One region of the Halomonas sp. 707B3 genome, then DNA from elsewhere that is predicted to be linked to it. Evidence: riboswitches for the same ligand, from Rfam matches in the RefSeq annotation. Region 1 holds a riboswitch; each other region holds the start of a gene.
The links. Region 1 has a riboswitch for thiamine pyrophosphate ahead of thiM (hydroxyethylthiazole kinase). Riboswitches for the same ligand answer to the same signal wherever they lie in the genome.
Positions count from the first base shown of each region.

Region 2: linked by a shared signal. The riboswitch ahead of tenA (thiaminase II) and the one ahead of thiM (hydroxyethylthiazole kinase) in region 1 are both predicted to bind thiamine pyrophosphate.
Region 3: linked by a shared signal. The riboswitch ahead of BIS10_RS04100 (sodium:solute symporter) and the one ahead of thiM (hydroxyethylthiazole kinase) in region 1 are both predicted to bind thiamine pyrophosphate.

Region 1 covers NZ_JAMZBE010000084.1:1,838-7,594, reverse strand. The annotation lists gene thiE (thiamine phosphate synthase) at 1-569, opposite strand, end outside; gene thiM (hydroxyethylthiazole kinase) at 559-1,368, opposite strand; TPP riboswitch at 1,393-1,484, opposite strand; gene BIS10_RS11905 (hypothetical protein) at 1,548-1,892, opposite strand; gene BIS10_RS11900 (DUF2237 family protein) at 2,032-2,406, opposite strand; gene gloA (lactoylglutathione lyase) at 2,613-3,146, shown strand; gene BIS10_RS11890 (DUF6164 family protein) at 3,148-3,513, shown strand; gene BIS10_RS11885 (cupin domain-containing protein) at 3,494-4,186, opposite strand; gene BIS10_RS11880 (metal ABC transporter solute-binding protein, Zn/Mn family) at 4,319-5,410, opposite strand; gene BIS10_RS11875 (metal ABC transporter permease) at 5,455-5,757, opposite strand, start outside.
Region 2 covers NZ_JAMZBE010000077.1:7,331-13,087, forward strand. The annotation lists gene BIS10_RS11290 (NAD(P)-dependent alcohol dehydrogenase) at 1-30, shown strand, start outside; gene thiC (phosphomethylpyrimidine synthase ThiC) at 61-1,977, opposite strand; gene tenA (thiaminase II) at 2,001-2,669, opposite strand; TPP riboswitch at 2,749-2,903, opposite strand; gene BIS10_RS11305 (hypothetical protein) at 3,314-3,547, shown strand; gene BIS10_RS11310 (hypothetical protein) at 3,552-4,286, shown strand; gene BIS10_RS11315 (tetratricopeptide repeat protein) at 4,399-5,256, shown strand; gene BIS10_RS11320 (hypothetical protein) at 5,338-5,736, shown strand.
Region 3 covers NZ_JAMZBE010000017.1:7,106-12,862, forward strand. The annotation lists gene BIS10_RS04095 (diguanylate cyclase domain-containing protein) at 1-1,376, opposite strand, end outside; gene BIS10_RS04100 (sodium:solute symporter) at 1,452-2,831, opposite strand; TPP riboswitch at 2,821-2,924, opposite strand; gene BIS10_RS04105 (peroxidase-related enzyme) at 2,969-3,580, opposite strand; gene BIS10_RS04110 (hypothetical protein) at 3,755-4,444, shown strand; gene BIS10_RS04115 (CoA-acylating methylmalonate-semialdehyde dehydrogenase) at 4,509-5,757, opposite strand, start outside.

The DNA.
Region 1 (5,757 bases):
CCGCAAATTGCTGAAATCACCGCGATGCCGTTCGCGCCTGCCGCACTGACTTGAGCAGCGTGTTCGGCTTTTAAGCCGCCAATCGCCACGCTGGGCAGGGGGCAGGCGCTGGCAAGCTCTGCTAAGCCATCAAAGCCAATCGGCTGAGCGTGATCCTGCTTGCTCACGGTAGCAAACACCGGCCCCAGTCCCACGTAATCCAGCAGCGCCACGGGGGCGCTTTGCAGCTGTTCCAACGTATTGATCGACAGCCCAATAATGGCCTGGCGCCCCAGTGCCTGGCGCGCCTCTTGAACGGCGGTGTCGCTCTGGCCAACGTGCAGGCCATCGGCGCGGCTGGCGATGGCGACGTTTAAGCGGTCATTAATGATCAAGGGCACACCGCTACCTTCCAGCAGTGCTTTCAGCCGTGTTGCCTGGGCAATCATGGCCTTATCGCTGGCATGCTTATCGCGCAGCTGCACCATGGTCACGCCCCCCTTCACGGCGGCTTTCACGGTCGCTTCAAGCCCCGTTTCGGCGCATAACGCAGCATCGGTGACTAAATAGAGCGAAAGATCAAACGGCATGGAGCGTCTCCAGCTGGCTAAGAGAAGAGAGATCGTCAGGGGTAAGGGCATACAGCGCATCCAGTAGCGCGACCTGAAAACTGCCCGGCCCACTGGCCTGCTGCCCCGCACGGCTTCCGGCAATGCTGAAGCACGCCAGCGCAGCCAGCGTTGCCGAAAGTGGATGGGCCTGGTTGGCGGCCAAAAACCCCGCTACCAAAGCGCTTAACCCGCAGCCCAGGGTGGTTACGCGCGGCATTAGCGCGTGGCCGCCCGTTAAACGGTAGTGGTGGGTGCCATCGGTAATAAAATCGGTTTCGCCGGTCATGGCAACAATGCAGCACTGCTGCTTTGCCAGCTTGATCGCCGCTTGGGCGGCATCCTCCGTTGTGGTGGTGGCATCGACGCCGCGACCTTGGCTGGCTAAGCCAGTGAGCGCCATGACTTCCGATGCGTTGGCGCGAATGACGTTAGGCCGATGGGCAAGCAGCGCGGTGCAGACCTGCTGACGAAAGGCGGTGGCCCCGACCGCTACTGGGTCTAACACCCACGGGGTGCCTGTTTCTTTAGCCGTGCGAGCGGCAAGCTGCATCGACTCTGCCCAAGGGGTAGAGAGCGTGCCAATGTTAATGGAGAGTGCGCCCGCTATTGCGGTGAATTCAGCCACCTCTTCAGGGGCATGCAGCATGGCAGGCGAGGCGCCCGTAGCCAGCAGCAGGTTAGCCGTGCTGTTCATCGCAACATAGTTAGTCATGCAGTGAACAAGCGGCGTGGTATCGCGCAGAGTGACGAGCATCTCGCCAAGCGGGGGGTGGGTCATAGCATCCTCCCGGCGGAGGAGGTGGTGAAAAGCACCACGACTCCCTACGCCGGCGTTATCCGGTTCAGGTTCAAAGGGTGCTTCTCAGCCGCCAAGCGGCGCCCCTGTCGTTGGGGGTACTATCCTAGCCTTGAGCGAGGCTGTAAAGCCCCAGTGCAGCCGCTACTTTTCAGCAACGATTAGCGGAAGGCGATGCGGGTGCCGTAGGTCAGCATTTCATCTGGGGTAATTGCACGGCCAGAGACACCAATCATCTCATCGCCGCACTGGTCAGCGCAGGTGAGCACGCCATGGGTAAGCCCCAACTGCCCCAGGGTATCGCGAATCTCCCCTGTGCCAAGAAAAGTACGAACGCGGCCGTGGGCATCGCTAAGATCCGACACCCCATTAGCGTGATGGAAGCGAACCTTATAGATACCGTCCATGGACTCCACTTCGACAATCGGCGAAAAGCCGTTTTGAATCGCGTGGGCTAACTGCTTCAACGTTAGGCGGTCGCCAAGCGTCATATCGATTGCGGTCATGGCACACTCCCATCGGACGCCGCCATTGGGGCATCGCTAACTAAATTGTAGAGTTATTGAAATAGAAGTGTAGAGAGGTTGCATAGAAATTCCAGTGGCTAATTTTCACCAATGAAGTCGCAATAGGTAGCGGTACAGATTAATGCACCGCATCCAACGCATGCTGCTGTAGCTTAATCAGTGGAATAATCTCCAGGGTGCGCTCGTTCGTGCCGGAAAGAATCACCGGCGGTGCCAGCCCTACCTCGGCAGCTTCGGCCCAGCGGTGGGCGCATAAGCACCAGCGGTCGCCTGGGGTCAGGCCAGGAAAGCCATACTCCGGGCGAGGGGTAACCAAATCGTTTCCCTGTGCTTTAGAAAAGGCTAAAAACTCCTCAGTAACCAGCGCGCATACCGAATGCACTCCCACATCGTCAGGGCCAACGCGGCAAAACCCATCGCGGTAGAAGCCGGTTTTAGGAGAGTGGCAGCAGGGTGTTAACGGCTCACCTAGTACGTTTCGATCGCGGGACATAAAGGCTCCTTGGGTGAGGGCTGGAAATATACAACCTGCGCCCTCATAACAGGGGGAAGTAAGCAAAATGATCAATACGCAAATAGCGGTAGACAGCTTGACGCTGTTAGCAGCCTAAGCCTTGTACAAAGTAATATGTTCGTCAAAGAATTTGCGTTATATCAGCATACTTTTCATGATGCCCCAACCCGCAATAGGAGAGTTGTATGTCGTTTCAAGGTGAACAGCACCCAGGCGTTGCCCCCGTTGCCCCGCAAACTCAGGGTTTTCGCTTAAATCACACCATGCTGCGGGTAAAAGACCCGGAACGCGCCCTGGCGTTCTACTCCAAAGTGTTCGGTATGCAGGTGCTGCGCCGGCTGGACTTTGAAGAGATGCAGTTTTCGCTCTACTTCCTCGCCAACGTGGAAGCCAGCGACAGCGTGCCGGAAGAAACCCAAGCCCGCACCGCCTGGACCTTTAGCCAGAAAGGCCTGTTAGAGCTGACCCACAACTGGGGCACCGAAACCCAGCAGGATTTTGCCTACCACGATGGCAACGCTGAGCCCCAGGGCTTTGGCCATATCTGCTTCAACGTGCCGGATTTAGAAGCCGCCCAGGCGTGGTTTGATGAGCACGACGTAACCTTCGTGAAGCGTGCCGACCAGGGCAAGATGAAAGACGTTATCTTCGTGAAAGACCCGGATGGCTACTGGATTGAAGTGATTCAAGCCGACCGCATGGCAGCCATGGGCGACTAAGATGGCCCATTTGCTGTTTCGGTTGCGCCATGTAACCGATGAAGAGGCCATGGAAGTCCGCCAACTGCTGGATGAGCATGGCTTTGATGTGTACGAAACCCAGGCGGGCTTTTTCCGCCTGGGGGTCGATGCCATTTGGCTGCGCAACCCTGCCCAGCGTGACGACGCAGAGGCCGCATTGGCCGAGTATCAGGCCGAACGCCAAGCTAACGCACGCCAAGCCCATGAAGAAGCGCTGGCCCGCAATGAAGCGCCAACACTCTGGCGGCGCTTAGCGGAGCACCCGTTTCAGGTAACGCTGGTCATGGTGGCGGTGGTTCTGATTGCGCTGCTCACTCTGCTGCCATTTATTGGCCTGGCGCGCTAGCCTGGGAAAGGGCGTCAGATAGGTGCCCGCGCTTAACGTACATCATCACACCGTGTTGGCCTGCACGAAGCTGCGGGGCCGCACCAGGTGGATAGCGGCACCAACTGCCTTTCGGGTATTCGCTGCTCGCGTCGCACAGCGAGCCTTCCAGCACCAATAGCTCTAAGCCTCCGGGCAGGGCAGGGTAGTCGATGGTGGTATCGCTCTCCCAACGCTCCAGGCTGACCCGCTCATCGCCAAAGGTGTGCAGCATTTTGTAGGTAATGCCCGGCCGACGGTCAGGCTGCCAGGGCAAGCGGTGGGCAGGAATCGCCAGTTGGAGCAGGTCGTTCTCATCAAACTGATGCAACTTAACCAGTATCAGCGCGCCCTCTTCGCCAATCTGCGGCGTATGGCCAGTGCCAATCGGGTTACGCAGGTAGCTGCCAGCGGGGTAGCGGCCATGCTCATCCGCAAACACGCCCTCTAGCACGAGAATTTCCTCGCCGCCGTCGTGGGTGTGGTGGCTGAACTGGCTATTAGGCGCGTAGCGTACCAGGCTAGTGGCTCGGGCCACTTCATCGCCGATGCGATCCAGCATCATTCGTTCTACGCCCGCACTGGGGGAGGCCACCCAGCGGTACTGCTCCGGCGTGACACAGGCAAAGTGGCTAAAATCGGCGTTTAGGCGCATGGCATTGGCTCTTTGCAGTGGTTTAAACAGCGTTAACGAAAGTCGGTGATGCAAGTCTCCCCATCCACCGCGCAAAATGCAATGCAAAAAAATACCGCCGGGTTGGCGGTATTTTTGTCTTCACGGTATGAATCAGTGGCTATGACCATGATCGTCGTGGTCGTGGTCGTGGTCGTGGTCGTGGTCGTGGTCGTGGTCGTCATGACCATGATCATCATGGCCCGGCTCTGCAAGAGCGTCGTGCAGCACCTGCGCATTGTGGCGCATCATGCCCAGGTACGTACTGGCATCGCCTTCACTGGCCAGCGCATCCGCGTAAAGGGTGCCTGCAATGGGTAGGCCAGTCTCTTCCGCCAACTGCGTAATGATCGCTTGGTTGGTCATGTTCTCGTGGAACAGCGCTTGCACGTTCTCTTGCTCAATCACATCCACCAGGGCCGCCATGCTGGCGCCGCTGGGGTCGGCTTCGGTAGAGAGCCCGACCGGCGAGAGGAAATTGACACCGTAGGCGCTTGAGAAATAGCCAAACGAATCGTGCCCGGTGATCACGCTGGCCGACGCAGGAATCTCGCTGAGCAGCTCACGAATCTCGGCATCAACGCTATCCAGCTCTGCCAGGTAGCGCTCGGCGTTGGCTTGGTAGCTCTGCGCGTTGGCGCTATCCGCCTCGATCAAGCCATCACGAATGTTGGTGACGTAAACCTTGGCCTGCTGCAGGTCCTGCCAAGCGTGAGGATCTTCGTCTCCATGTTCGTGGCCGCTATGGTCATCATGAGCATGATCGTCGTGACCGTGTTCCTCATGCTCGTGCTCGTCATGATGCTCATGCTCATGCTCATGCGCATCGTGACCGTGCTCATCATCGCTGTGCGCTGCAAAGGCGCGCGGAGAAAGGCCGTCGGTGGCGGTGACCATCGGGCCGCTGTAGTCGCTGGAGTCAATCAGGCGCTCCATCCAGCCCTCAAACAGCAAGCCGTTGAAGACCACTAAGTCAGCCCCGGCTAGCGCACGGGCATCGCCAGGGCTGGGGGAGAAAACGTGGGCATCGCCATCAGGGCCCACCAGCGGGCTGACCGCTACATGCTCTCCACCGACGTTTTCCACCATATCCGCCAAAATAGAAAAGCTGGTGACAACCTGCACCCGCTCGTTCGCCATGGCGGCAGGCAGTGCCAACACGGCCGAAACGCCCACCAGCCAACGCGATGAAGAGAAAAGCGACATAACATGCTCCTGATTTAAGAAATAACCGTATGAACATCAACCCGCTAGTGCGACTGCTCCAGCGCCAAAGGCGTGGTTTTGCGTCGTAACTTAGCGGCCAAGCTGTGGTAACGGCCAAACAGCGCCGAGAGTAAATACGCCACCCCGGCCAGCAAAATAATGCTGGGGCCTGAGGGCGTGTCCAAATGAAACGACAGCAGCAGCCCGCCGGTACTGGCCAGCATTGCTAACACCACGGCAATCCCGATCAAGCCTTCTAACCGCTTGCTCCAAAACCGTGCTGCCGTAGCGGGTAGCATCATTAAGCCAACGGCCATCAGCGTGCCCAGGGTTTGGAAGCCCGCCGT
Region 2 (5,757 bases), on a different contig from region 1:
GTATTAAAAGTGGCCCTCAAGGTTTCCTGAGGGCCACAGGCAGCGTGCGATGCCGCTTTTTTATACCTCCTGGTAAAGCTCGCTGCCTTCCCGGCGGAACTTCTCCGCCTGCTCCTGCATGCCGCGCTTCACTGCTTCGGCGTCGCTTTCGCTGGCGTTTTCCGGGGCGCGGTCGCGGTAGGTATCGCGCACTTCCTGACTGATCTTCATCGAGCAGAACTTCGGCCCGCACATGGAGCAGAAGTGCGCCACCTTGGCGGAGTCCTTCGGTAGGGTTTCATCGTGGTATTCCCGCGCGGTGTCGGGGTCTAGGCCCAGGTTGAACTGGTCCTCCCAGCGGAACTCGAAGCGCGCCTTGGAGAGCGCATTATCACGGCGCTGCGCGGCCGGATGGCCCTTGGCTAAATCCGCTGCGTGGGCGGCAATCTTGTAGGTAATGATGCCGGTTTTTACGTCGTCCTTATTGGGCAGGCCCAGGTGCTCTTTCGGCGTCACGTAGCAGAGCATGGCGCAGCCAAACCAACCAATCATCGCCGCCCCAATGCCAGAGGTAATATGGTCGTAGCCGGGGGCGATATCCGTCACCAGCGGCCCAAGGGTATAGAAGGGCGCTTCGTCGCAGTACTCCAGCTGCTTGTCCATGTTCTCCTTCACCAGGTGCATGGGCACATGGCCGGGGCCTTCGATCATCACCTGTACATCGTGCTTCCAGGCAATGTGGGTCAGCTCGCCTAGGGTTTTCAGCTCCGCCATTTGCGCTTCATCATTGGCATCGGCAATCGAGCCGGGGCGCAGGCCGTCGCCCAGCGAGAACGCCACATCGTACTGCTTGCAGATCTCGCAGATCTCCTCGAAGTGGGTATACAGGAAGCTCTCTTGATGGTGATACAAACACCACTTTGCCATGATGGAGCCGCCACGGCTAACAATGCCGGTGACGCGGTTGGCGGTGAGCGGCACATAGCGCAGCAGCACCCCCGCGTGAATGGTGAAGTAATCCACCCCCTGTTCCGCCTGCTCGATCAGCGTATCGCGGAAGATCTCCCAGGTGAGGTTTTCGGCAATGCCGTTGACCTTCTCCAGCGCCTGATAGATGGGCACCGTACCAATCGGCACCGGCGAGTTGCGGATGATCCACTCGCGGGTTTCATGGATGTTCTGGCCGGTGGAGAGGTCCATGATGGTATCCGCGCCCCAGCGGATGCCCCAGGTCATCTTGTCCACTTCCTCTTCAATGGAAGAGGTGACCGCCGAGTTGCCCAGGTTGCCGTTGATCTTCACCAGGAAGTTGCGGCCAATGATCATCGGCTCGCTTTCCGGATGGTTGATGTTATTGGGAATAATCGCCCGCCCACGGGCCACCTCATCGCGCACGAACTCCGGGGTAATTTCCTTGGGCAGGCTAGCGCCAAAGCTCTGGCCCGCATGCTGATGGCCCAGAATGCGCTCCACCTCTGCCGTACCCAACGCCTGGCGGCGTTGGTTTTCCCGCAGGGCGATAAACTCCATTTCCGGCGTGATGATGCCCTGGCGGGCGTAGTGCAGCTGGGTCACGTTCTTGCCCGCTTGTGCCCGGCGCGGGGTGCGGGTTAAATCAAAGCGCAGCTGGGCCAGCGTCGGGTCGTTGGCGCGGCGCTGGCCGTATTGGCTGGTGGGGCCATCTAAAAACTCGGTGTCGTTGCGCTCTTCAATCCAGGCCCGGCGAAGCTCCGGCAGGCCTTGGCGCAAATCGATATTGGCGTTGGGATCGGTGTAGGGGCCGGAGGTGTCGTACACCAGCAGCGGCGGGTTCTGTTCATCCACGCCACTGGTTTTGGTGGGCGAGAGAGTGATTTCCCGAAACGGCACGCGAATATCTGGCCGCGAGCCTTCCACGTACACCTTGCGCGAGCCGGGCAGCGGCGCCACGGCGGCGGCATCCACCTGGGCGGTTTCGGCTAAAAAGTGGGCAGTTTTACTTTTAACAGTCTTGGTCATAACGGTTTCCTTGTTGTTGGTCATTATTCAGAAAGGTCTAAACCCATCTGCCAAAAATCGATTTCCAGGCGGGTGGCATCGCGGAAGATTTTGCTTAGCTCAGCAAAACGGGCGGGGGTGACATCGGCTAAGCGGGCATCCAGCCACGCAAGTTCCGCCTGCATGGCGGCTTGGAATTCCTCGCCTTCGTACATGGCAATCCAAGCATCGAAAGGGTTTTGCGCGTCGCGCAGGGTAGAAGGCTGCGCGTTCAGCCAGTTGGCGATTTCGCCGTAGCCCACCAAGCAGGGGGCCAGCGCCACGTGCAAATCCAGCAGATCGCCTCGGTTGCCGGTATCCAACACATAGCGGGTGTAGGCCAGCGTGGCGCGGGCTTCGGGGAGTTCGGCAAGCGCTTGCTCACTGATGCCCCACTCCTCGCAAAAGCCCACGTGCAAGCCCAGCTCCACATCCACAATGGCTTTCAGGCCTTCATGGGCTTGGCGCAGATCCGCCAGGGTGGGGCTTTTGTAGGCGGCCAGCGCGTAGGCGCGGGCGAAGTGGATCAAGAACAGGTAATCCTGCTTCAGGTAGTGGCGAAACGACGCCTCAGGCAGCGTGGCGTTGCCCAGCTGGCGCACGAAATCGTGCTCGATATAAGCGCACCAATCGTCTTGGCAAGCGGTGGTGAGATCGGTAAAGCGGTAGCCCATGATGCCTCCGGTGGTAATGATCCGGAGGGCAGGCGAGAAAGATCGAGGGAATGGCACGGAAGGGTGGCGTAAAGGTGCGCCGCGGCCATCGCTTGATCCCTACGCCGGTACCCGCGCCGCCATTCAAAAAGCAGTGCATTAGCCGGATCAGGTTCAGCGGGACCAGCGCTCGGTAGCCAAAAGCTCACCCTGCGCCATCTCAGCCGGATATCACCGGCACCCCGTCAAGCTGTTCGTGGATGGAGTGTAGGAGGCGGGTGGGGGAGATGCAAGGGGGCTTATTTTATTGGGCGCACAGAAGTGGGCTGCCGTGAAATCAATAAACAACAAGAAAAGACGATGGCATTGAGTGCTTGCCCCCTATGGTTGCCTTGACGCGTTCCATCAGTTTCATAGGTGGATGCCCCAATTATGCTGTTCATAAAGACAGTATTATTGAGGCAAGCAAAACGCGCAAGCCCGCGAATTTTGGATATAAAGCCAAAATTCGCTTTGCTTTCAATAGAGTCAATGGTGTAGAGTCAATTTGATGGCTGTGAACCAGCAGTCAATGTGACGTCGCGTTCATTGAGGTTTTATTGCAGGGTGTATAATCACTGTTAGGCTGCCGAGTTACGCTGTGTAACCGAAGAAGGAAAAATGAAATGAGCGGCATTGAGATATACATTCGGCATCGGAGTGAGGGAGCCTTACTCAATATCTACTTGGACAAAAAAACCAAGGTGGCACTTGTTGCTGCACTTGAGAACGGGAAATTTGATGACCCCAATGTGCCAATCAACCTAGAGTTATCAATTCTTCCTCAGTGGCTTAGTGAGGAGAATTCAACACACGTGAGAGTTCCGATCTCCGAAATAAATATCAGTACGGATGAATAGGGCAATGATAAAAAACATCGCTGACCTCAGTTCGGATGAGGAAAAATACAAAGATAAAGTCTGGTTTGAGATAGAAAGCCTCATCAACTGTTATATCGAACTTACACCGGAACAGCGTGTAGCGCTAAAAGACAAAGTTCTCAGTGAAGCGGAAGACCAAATAGCGCTCGCACGGAGAATTGGGATAACGCCGTTTGAACTCGAACAAGAACGCGTTAGGAAAGCAAACGAAAAGATACGTGAAATTCGTAAAATTGAATTAAATGGCTACACCCTTGGTATTGAAGAGTTTTGGGAAAAGTTCGAAAGCATATTGAGTTCAGTCTCCTTCTTTCCTTCTCCCGTTACGATAACATTGGCTGGAACTACAGCGCGTGAGGCAATATATCGCGCGTCATCTCCAGAGCCCCGAGAATCCTATGAGGCATGCAACCAACTCTTAGGGATATGCGACCCCAAAGCAGTGCAAGGCTTCTCAAAAGCAATTAGAGAAAATTACGAGATCTTACGAAAATCTAAGATTTTGAGGTATACAGAAGTTCGCGCCGTGAACAGTCGTCTCGTTTGCGACAAATGTGTAGAGCAAGGTGATAAACACCTTTCAACAGATGCTCTTTTAAATGCGTATGAACTCGGAGTTTTGCCGTTTCCACACGAGCTACCTTCCGAAGGTGAATTTCGCTGGTGCTCAGGGCCAAAGCTTTTGCTCGCTCCGAACGATGATTTTGGGTTGAGATAAAAGCATAAAAATTCATGCCAATCAACCAGCAGGCAGGCCTTGTAAAAATTTATGCCATCACGCAATCAATAGCTTTTGCGGTAGGACTTAATCAGAAGAGGTTTCAAAAATTGTGATTCGTTATCCTATATTCATACTTGTTCTTTGTCTTTACGCACCTGTTTTTGGACAAGAATTGACACTATTGCAATCATTCTCCGCGGCTGAAAAAGCTCTGGAGGAAAAGGATTACTCTACCGCTTTTAGATTGTTCAAACCTCTTGCTGAACAGGGAAATTCTGAGGCTCAAGCTAATCTTGCGTTGATGTATGAACACGGACGAGGGGTTAAGAAAGATCTTGTAGAAGCATTTAAATGGCATAGCTTAGCTGCCAATCAGGGATTAGCATGGGCTCAAACTAACCTTGGGATTGCCTATGCTAATGGTCGCGGCGTCGAACAAAACGATCAGGAAGCAGTTAAATGGTTCCGCAGTGCTGCTCTTAAAGGTAAAATAAGGGCTCAAGAACTCCTTGCGTCTATGTATGATCGTGGGCGCGGAGCGCCACAAAACCAAATGAGTGCCGCTCAATGGATTAATCCTTCCAATTTAATGTATATTGCTGAGCTGGCAAAAGACTATGGGGACATGGTTCATTTTGAAACACGTGATGCCGAAGAAATCGTTCGCAACTTCGATATCAAATGTAACAGCAGAATGGATGACCGCTACCTACCTTTGTTCAATATAATTCTTGCTAGGCTTCCTAGTCAAAACGGAAATGAAATAAAAACTAATACCTTCGTTTTGGAAAGGGATGGCGAAGTTAGGATTGTCGATTCACATGAATTATCCAATGGCAGATCTTTCGAAACCGTTGTTTTTCAAATAAACAAATGGGGCGAGCTTATCCCAATGGGTGGCATTACAAGCTCCGCCGTATTAAATGCTTGTTTCAGTTCCTTCGGCCCAATATGGCTTATTGAATAGCTTCAAGTATTGAATAATTTTTTAAAATGAATATTCCTAACGTCATCTTCTAGAGGATTTTTTCAAAACGCGGAGTTTCAAGTGAAACAGAAAAATAAAAAAATCCCTCGTGAGTTTTTCAGTTATGCCGAAACTCTAGCCACTATGAACGACGAGAAATTCGCCAATGAATTTGTGGAATCTGAGGACATGGTCGAACATTATATTTGGTCGGTAAGAAATAATGAGAAAGATTTGCCGAGCAAGGAGCAGCTCGCTCGTGCGGCTTTATGCTTAATGTTCTCGCTGCCAGAACATGTCAAGCCACATCAGTCGTGGAATGTTATTCATTTGCTGGCCGCTCCAGAAGTGGGTGTGTCTCTATACTCCATCGAGCCTCAGATTAGTGAAATTCTTTTCTTAGCCAAGAATAACTTGGGAAAGCTAATGAATAAAGGTAGGAGTCCGAAATCTAAGCATGCTTCTGATGACCTTTTCTAGGATTGATTCAAAGCCTAACAA
Region 3 (5,757 bases), on a different contig from region 1:
GCCCGCTTAGCCATATACATTGCCACGTCAGCTCGCTTTAACAACTCCTGAGCCGTTTCAGACGCCCCTGGCAAAAATAGCGCTACACCGATGCTGGTACTAACCCGTAAGGTAGCGCTGCCAACATGAAGCGGCTCTTCAATGAGGTGAATCAGTTTCTGGGCCAATGGCTCTAGCGCCTCGGCGGTGACTCCTTCTAGCAGCACGACAAACTCGTCTCCTGCCCAACGGGCAACAAAGTCCGTCTCGCGAACGGCATACTGCAAGCGCTTGGCAACGTCGCGCAGCAGTTCATCACCCATGGCGTGGCCATGCTGGTCGTTAACACGCTTGAACCCGTCTAAATCAAGAAACAGCACCGCAAGCGGGTTTAGGGTACGGCGTACCCGCGCCATCGCTTCGGATAGGCGCTCGTCAAGCGCACGGCGATTAGGCAACCGAGTCAGTACATCTTCACGGGCCTGTTGATCCCGAAGCCGCTCTAGCTGCTGGCGCTCAGTGATATCGTGAATAAACAGGCTACGGCGCATCCGACCATTAATCTCATAGCTTTTCAGGCGTACTTCGACCGGCAAGCGGACGCCATCACGGCGCGTCGCCTCACAAGAAATAGGCGCAGATTCATCTTGATTGGGTAGCCCTTGGGGAAACATAAGCGCCGTTAGTGGGCGCGTTAAAGCTTCTTTGCGACTCCAGCCAAATATGCTCTCTGCAGCACGGTTCCAGTCCAGCACCCGCTCTTGGGCGTCAATGCTCAGATAGGCATCGTAGGCAGACTCAATCACCAAATTGAGCTCGCGAGTACGCCGCTCGATTTGCTGTTCAAGGCTTTGATGAAGCTCAGTGAGCGCTTTTTGGGTGGCAATACTATTTTTTTGCTCTTTAATGAGCCGTTCGCGCAGGTGAATCTCACCGGTCACAATGTCGGCTAAATCTTGCAACGCGGCCTGCTCCTGAGCGCTCAACTGCCGCGGTTTGCTATCCATCGCACACAGCGAACCCAGCACCAGTCCCTGTGAGTTTTTAAGCGGAATGCCTGCGTAAAAACGTATTCCATCAGGTCGAGTCACTAAAGGGTTGGTGGCAAAACGCTCATCTTGCAGCGCATCTTTCACCACCAACGGAGAAGCTTCCAGCACGGTGTAGGCACAAAACGCCACATCCCGCGGCGTTTCGGAGATATTGATGCCAACTTGCGACTTAAACCACTGCCGATCAGAATCAATCAGAGTGATAGTTGACTGTGGCACACCGAGTAGCACCGTTACCAAGCGCGTAATGCGATCAAAAACAGGCTCGTTCGGCGTATCCAACAGTGCTAGCTCGTTAAGCGCAGCCAAACGGGCATTTTCGTTAGGAGGTAACAGGTGGCTCATGGCGATCGCACCTACAGTAGTAGTCAGACCCCTGCCAGCATAACGCGAAACGAAATTTCCTGCTTAACGCCTTGATTAACGGGCAAGGACGCGGCGCTTGTTGGCTCCAGCAATGATCATACTCACTGCAGTTGAGAGCAGCAGCGCCCCAACAAACGGGCCAAGGGTTGGTACGCTGCCGGGGAAGGTGGCTGCTATCACGCCCGCACTAACACTGCCTTGGCTCAACCAACCCGGCAGCACAGCGCCCACTAGCCCAGCAAGCCCGCCGCCTATCGCAGCCATAGGCGTCATGCGTTGCCATAAGCCAAGCAGTACCGGTACCACGATGGCGGCACACAGCAGATCGGCAATCAGGAACAGGCGAAGCACCGAGAGCCCCTGCAGAGCAATCACAATCACCGGCACCATGATCGCGACAGTGAGCCAGCGGGCCTTGGTTAAAGCATCTGGGCGGTCGCCGCTGGCCCATAGCGAGGCAATCCCGTTTTGTAACGTGTCGACGCTAGACGTGACCAGGGTAACGGCAAGTACCAGTGACGGCAGAGTGATCCATATCGGCGCATCGCTTAACAGCGCAAAAAACGGCATGGGCGGCTCACCTAAGCTGACACCGCTCATGGCGGCCATCATGCCCACGCCACCAATTACCATCACCACGAGAATCGTCATACTACCGCCTAGCCAGGCGCCACGCCCAAGGCTTTGGTCATCTTGTGCCGCCCACACCCGCTGCCAATAGCCCTGGTGGAATAAATTGGCAGCCGTCACAGCAATCACCAGCGTCAATGCCACGCTGAGCGAGCTACCGATTGGCAATGAGGGTAAAGCGGCGTCGCTGGGCATGCTCGGTAGCCGCCAAAGCGTTACGCTCGCCACCGCCAGTAGTAGGGCCAACAGCAGCCATGCCTGCCAACGGTCGGTCGCAAGGCTGGCGCGAAGGCCGCCCATCACGGTGTACACCAGCGTCGTTAGAGCAACGCCAATGATCACCACGGCAGGCGGCACATCAGAGAGCAGCGCGGTAATGGCCCCAATGGCAGTTAACTCAGCGGCTAAAAAGCAGCCCATATAAGCAACAGATACCATCGCCACAAAGCGACGAACGTTTTTGCCATAGCACGCCTCAGCAAACTCCGCGATGCTGCGCCCTTCTGGCAGCGCTTGGCGTATTTTTGGCCCATAAAGGCCCAATACAATAAACGGAAGCGCCGAGCCAAAGGCATAGCCCAGCAGCGCCACGGGGCCAACAAAGGCACCAATTTCAGGTGGAGCAAACAGAATCCAGGCACCCATTCCAGAGGCTAAAAAAGACAGCCCCAGAGTGGACGCAGTTTGCGAGTTGCGGGCGGTGACATAATCATCCAGCGAGCCGCCGCCAAAGCGTGCCCGAAGACCCAGAAATGCAAAGCAGCACAGGGCTGCGCCTAACACAGCATACGTTAGGTATGGCATGTCGCGCTTCCTCCGCCGGTACGAACCGGATCAGGTTCCAGGGTCTGCGTTACGCGCATTCTCAGCCCGTTTTGGGCTCCCCTGGCGACAGTGAATGAAGGCGCTATCCTCAATCAAAGCAGCGCCGTAGTAAAGTCTTACGGCGTTTCGCGAACCGATTCGTCAGGCTTTTTCGGCACGCGCCCCATGAGATAGAACTCGGAATTAGGCGGCGTGCCCGCTAGGGTCACCAAGCGATTCGACATACCAAAAAACGCCGCAATGGCGCCAATATCCCAGCAGTCATCTAAGGTAAACCCCACTTTTTCTAAACGGGTTTGCCAGTGCGGAGAAAATTCCCCTAGTTCGATAGCGCTATGCAGCGCAAAATCGAGCATTAGACGATGACGCTCGCTTAGCCCCGCGACGGTATGGTTAATGGCGATATTATCGGCCAATAACGGGTCTTTACTGTAAATGCGTACCAGCGCGCCATGGGCAACCACACAGTACAAGCAGCGATTGCGGGCACTGGTAGCCACCACAATCATCTCCTTTTCAGCTTTGGTCAGCGTATCGGAGTCGCGCTCCATCAGGGCATCGTGATAGGCAAAAAAAGCGCGAAACTCCTCAGGGCGATGCGCCAGCATCAGAAACACATTAGGCACGAACCCCGCTTTTTCCTGCACAGCTAACATCGCATCACGAATATCGCTTGGCACATCATCCAGCGTTTCGGGAAGTTTAAAACGGCTAATAGCAGCAGACATATTGACACCTTCTTGTTATGTTCATGATATAAATAGCGCGATTAAATTAACTGGTAACAAATTGCTAACTAAAGCACCTTTCATTTCGCGTTCGCGCTCACCATACTCTTATTAAGTCCATGTCATAAAAGCCGTACGTTATCAGCAAAGCGGCGTACTAACAGGGAAACCACCATGACATACTCTGAAGCTAAAGAGCACACGCCAGGGCGTTTGCATGAGCTTTTTGCCGACCCTTACCGTGCGTTCGAAAACGATACGGATGAGCGTCAGCTACATATCCGCGTTATGCTTCATACGCTGCTAGCGCGCCCGATGCAGCGCGGGCAAGTCACTCTACGTGTCATTCATGGCTGGGAGAACGGAGGCTTTGAGCCATCTGACCTGCAGCACGCCGATTATGCGCTACATAGCTTAGATGACTACCACACTGCCGTGGAGCGCTTTACCACCGCCGCCCGGCAAAATGCGCCGCTACCTGCCGATAACACGGCCATTTTAGCTGCCCCTCTTGCCGATGCCATCGCAGATGCCGAGGCAGAAGGCCAAACGCTGACAGACGATATTGTCGAGACGCCTGCACGTTGGCCTGCGTTTGATGGTGGGTTAGCCCTCTATACGCTATTTAAGATGTATCACCGCCTGGTTTACGGCGAAGATGACAGTTATCGTTGCTCTCAGTGCGATACCCCACATGGCCCCCGTGAAATCCATGAATTCCACATGGAAGAGGGTGAGTTTGCACTGCTGGCACCCATAAGCGAGCAGCACGACGCCCCTTACCTGCTAGTGCTCCATGAAAGCCAGCTTGCCCCCATTGAGCAACTGCTCAACGACAGCCTGCCACTATTTGATCGTTTTTAACGCGCTTGCGCCTCCTCCGCTAGCGTGGAAGAGGCGCATCGCCCAACGTATAACAACGAATCTTTTACAACGAAATGGTGCTGTTAATCCCACTAGAGACGTTTTCAGGTTCGAACCAACGGGCCGTGACGGTCTTAGTTTGCGTCCAGAAAGCAATCGCCTGTTTGCCGTTGGGGCCTAAGTCACCCAGCTTGGATGCCCGAGATCCGGTAAAGCTGAAGTAAGCAACGGGAACAGGAATCGGCACATTGATACCAATTTGGCCAACGTCGATATCCGTTTCAAACCGGCGAGCCACCCAGCCAGAGTTGGTAAAAATTGACGTGCCGTTGCCATTGGGGTTGGCATTAATAAAGTTGATGGCGTCATCCAGCGTTTCTACGCTAACCACACACAGCACAGGGCCGAAAATCTCTTCCCGATAAATGGTCATATCCGCCGTTACATCGGCAAATAGCGTCGGTCCTACAAAGTTGCCATCCGGGTAGCCGTCCACCGTATAGCCACGGCCATCTACCAGAAGTGTGGCGCCCTCTTTTTCACCGGCGCTGATTAAGCGCTCAACCCGCTCTTTCGCCTGGGGCGATACCAAAGGCCCCAGGTCTGCATCGCGCTGGGAGCCTGGCCCTACTTTCATGCCACGGGCACCGGCTTCGATATCTTTTATCCACTCCCGGGCTTCCCCCACCAGCACCACTACCGAGTTCGCCATGCAGCGCTGCCCGGCCGCGCCAAAGGCAGACCCTAACAGGCTGTCAATCGCTTGGCTGCGGTTAGCGTCAGGCATAACGACGCAGTGGTTTTTGGCCCCCATCATCGCCTGCATCCGTTTGCCTGCCGCCGCGGCACGGTTGTATAGCAGCGAGCCGACATGAGTCGAGCCGATAAACGACAGCGCCTTGATATCCTGGTGGTCAGCAATTTGATTCGCTACATCCGGACCACCGTGCACCACGTTTAACACGCCAGCGGGAATGCCCGCTTCATGGGCTAGCTCGACTAGCCGCATGGTAGAGCTCGGGTCCTGCTCGGAGGGTTTCAATACAAAGGTGTTACCCGTGGCAATAGCCAGCGGGAACATAAAGCAGGGCAGCATAATCGGGAAGTTAAATGCCGTAATACCCGCGCCCACGCCTAACGGCTGGTGCATGGTATAAACATCTACCTCGTTCGCTGCGTTTTCCGCCAACTCGCCTAGCTGCAGCGAGGTAATGGAGCAAGCATGTTCCACCACCTCAAGACCGCGGCCTACTTCACCCTCGGCATCGGGCAGTGTTTTGCCATGCTCTTCGGTAATTAACGCGGCAAGCTCT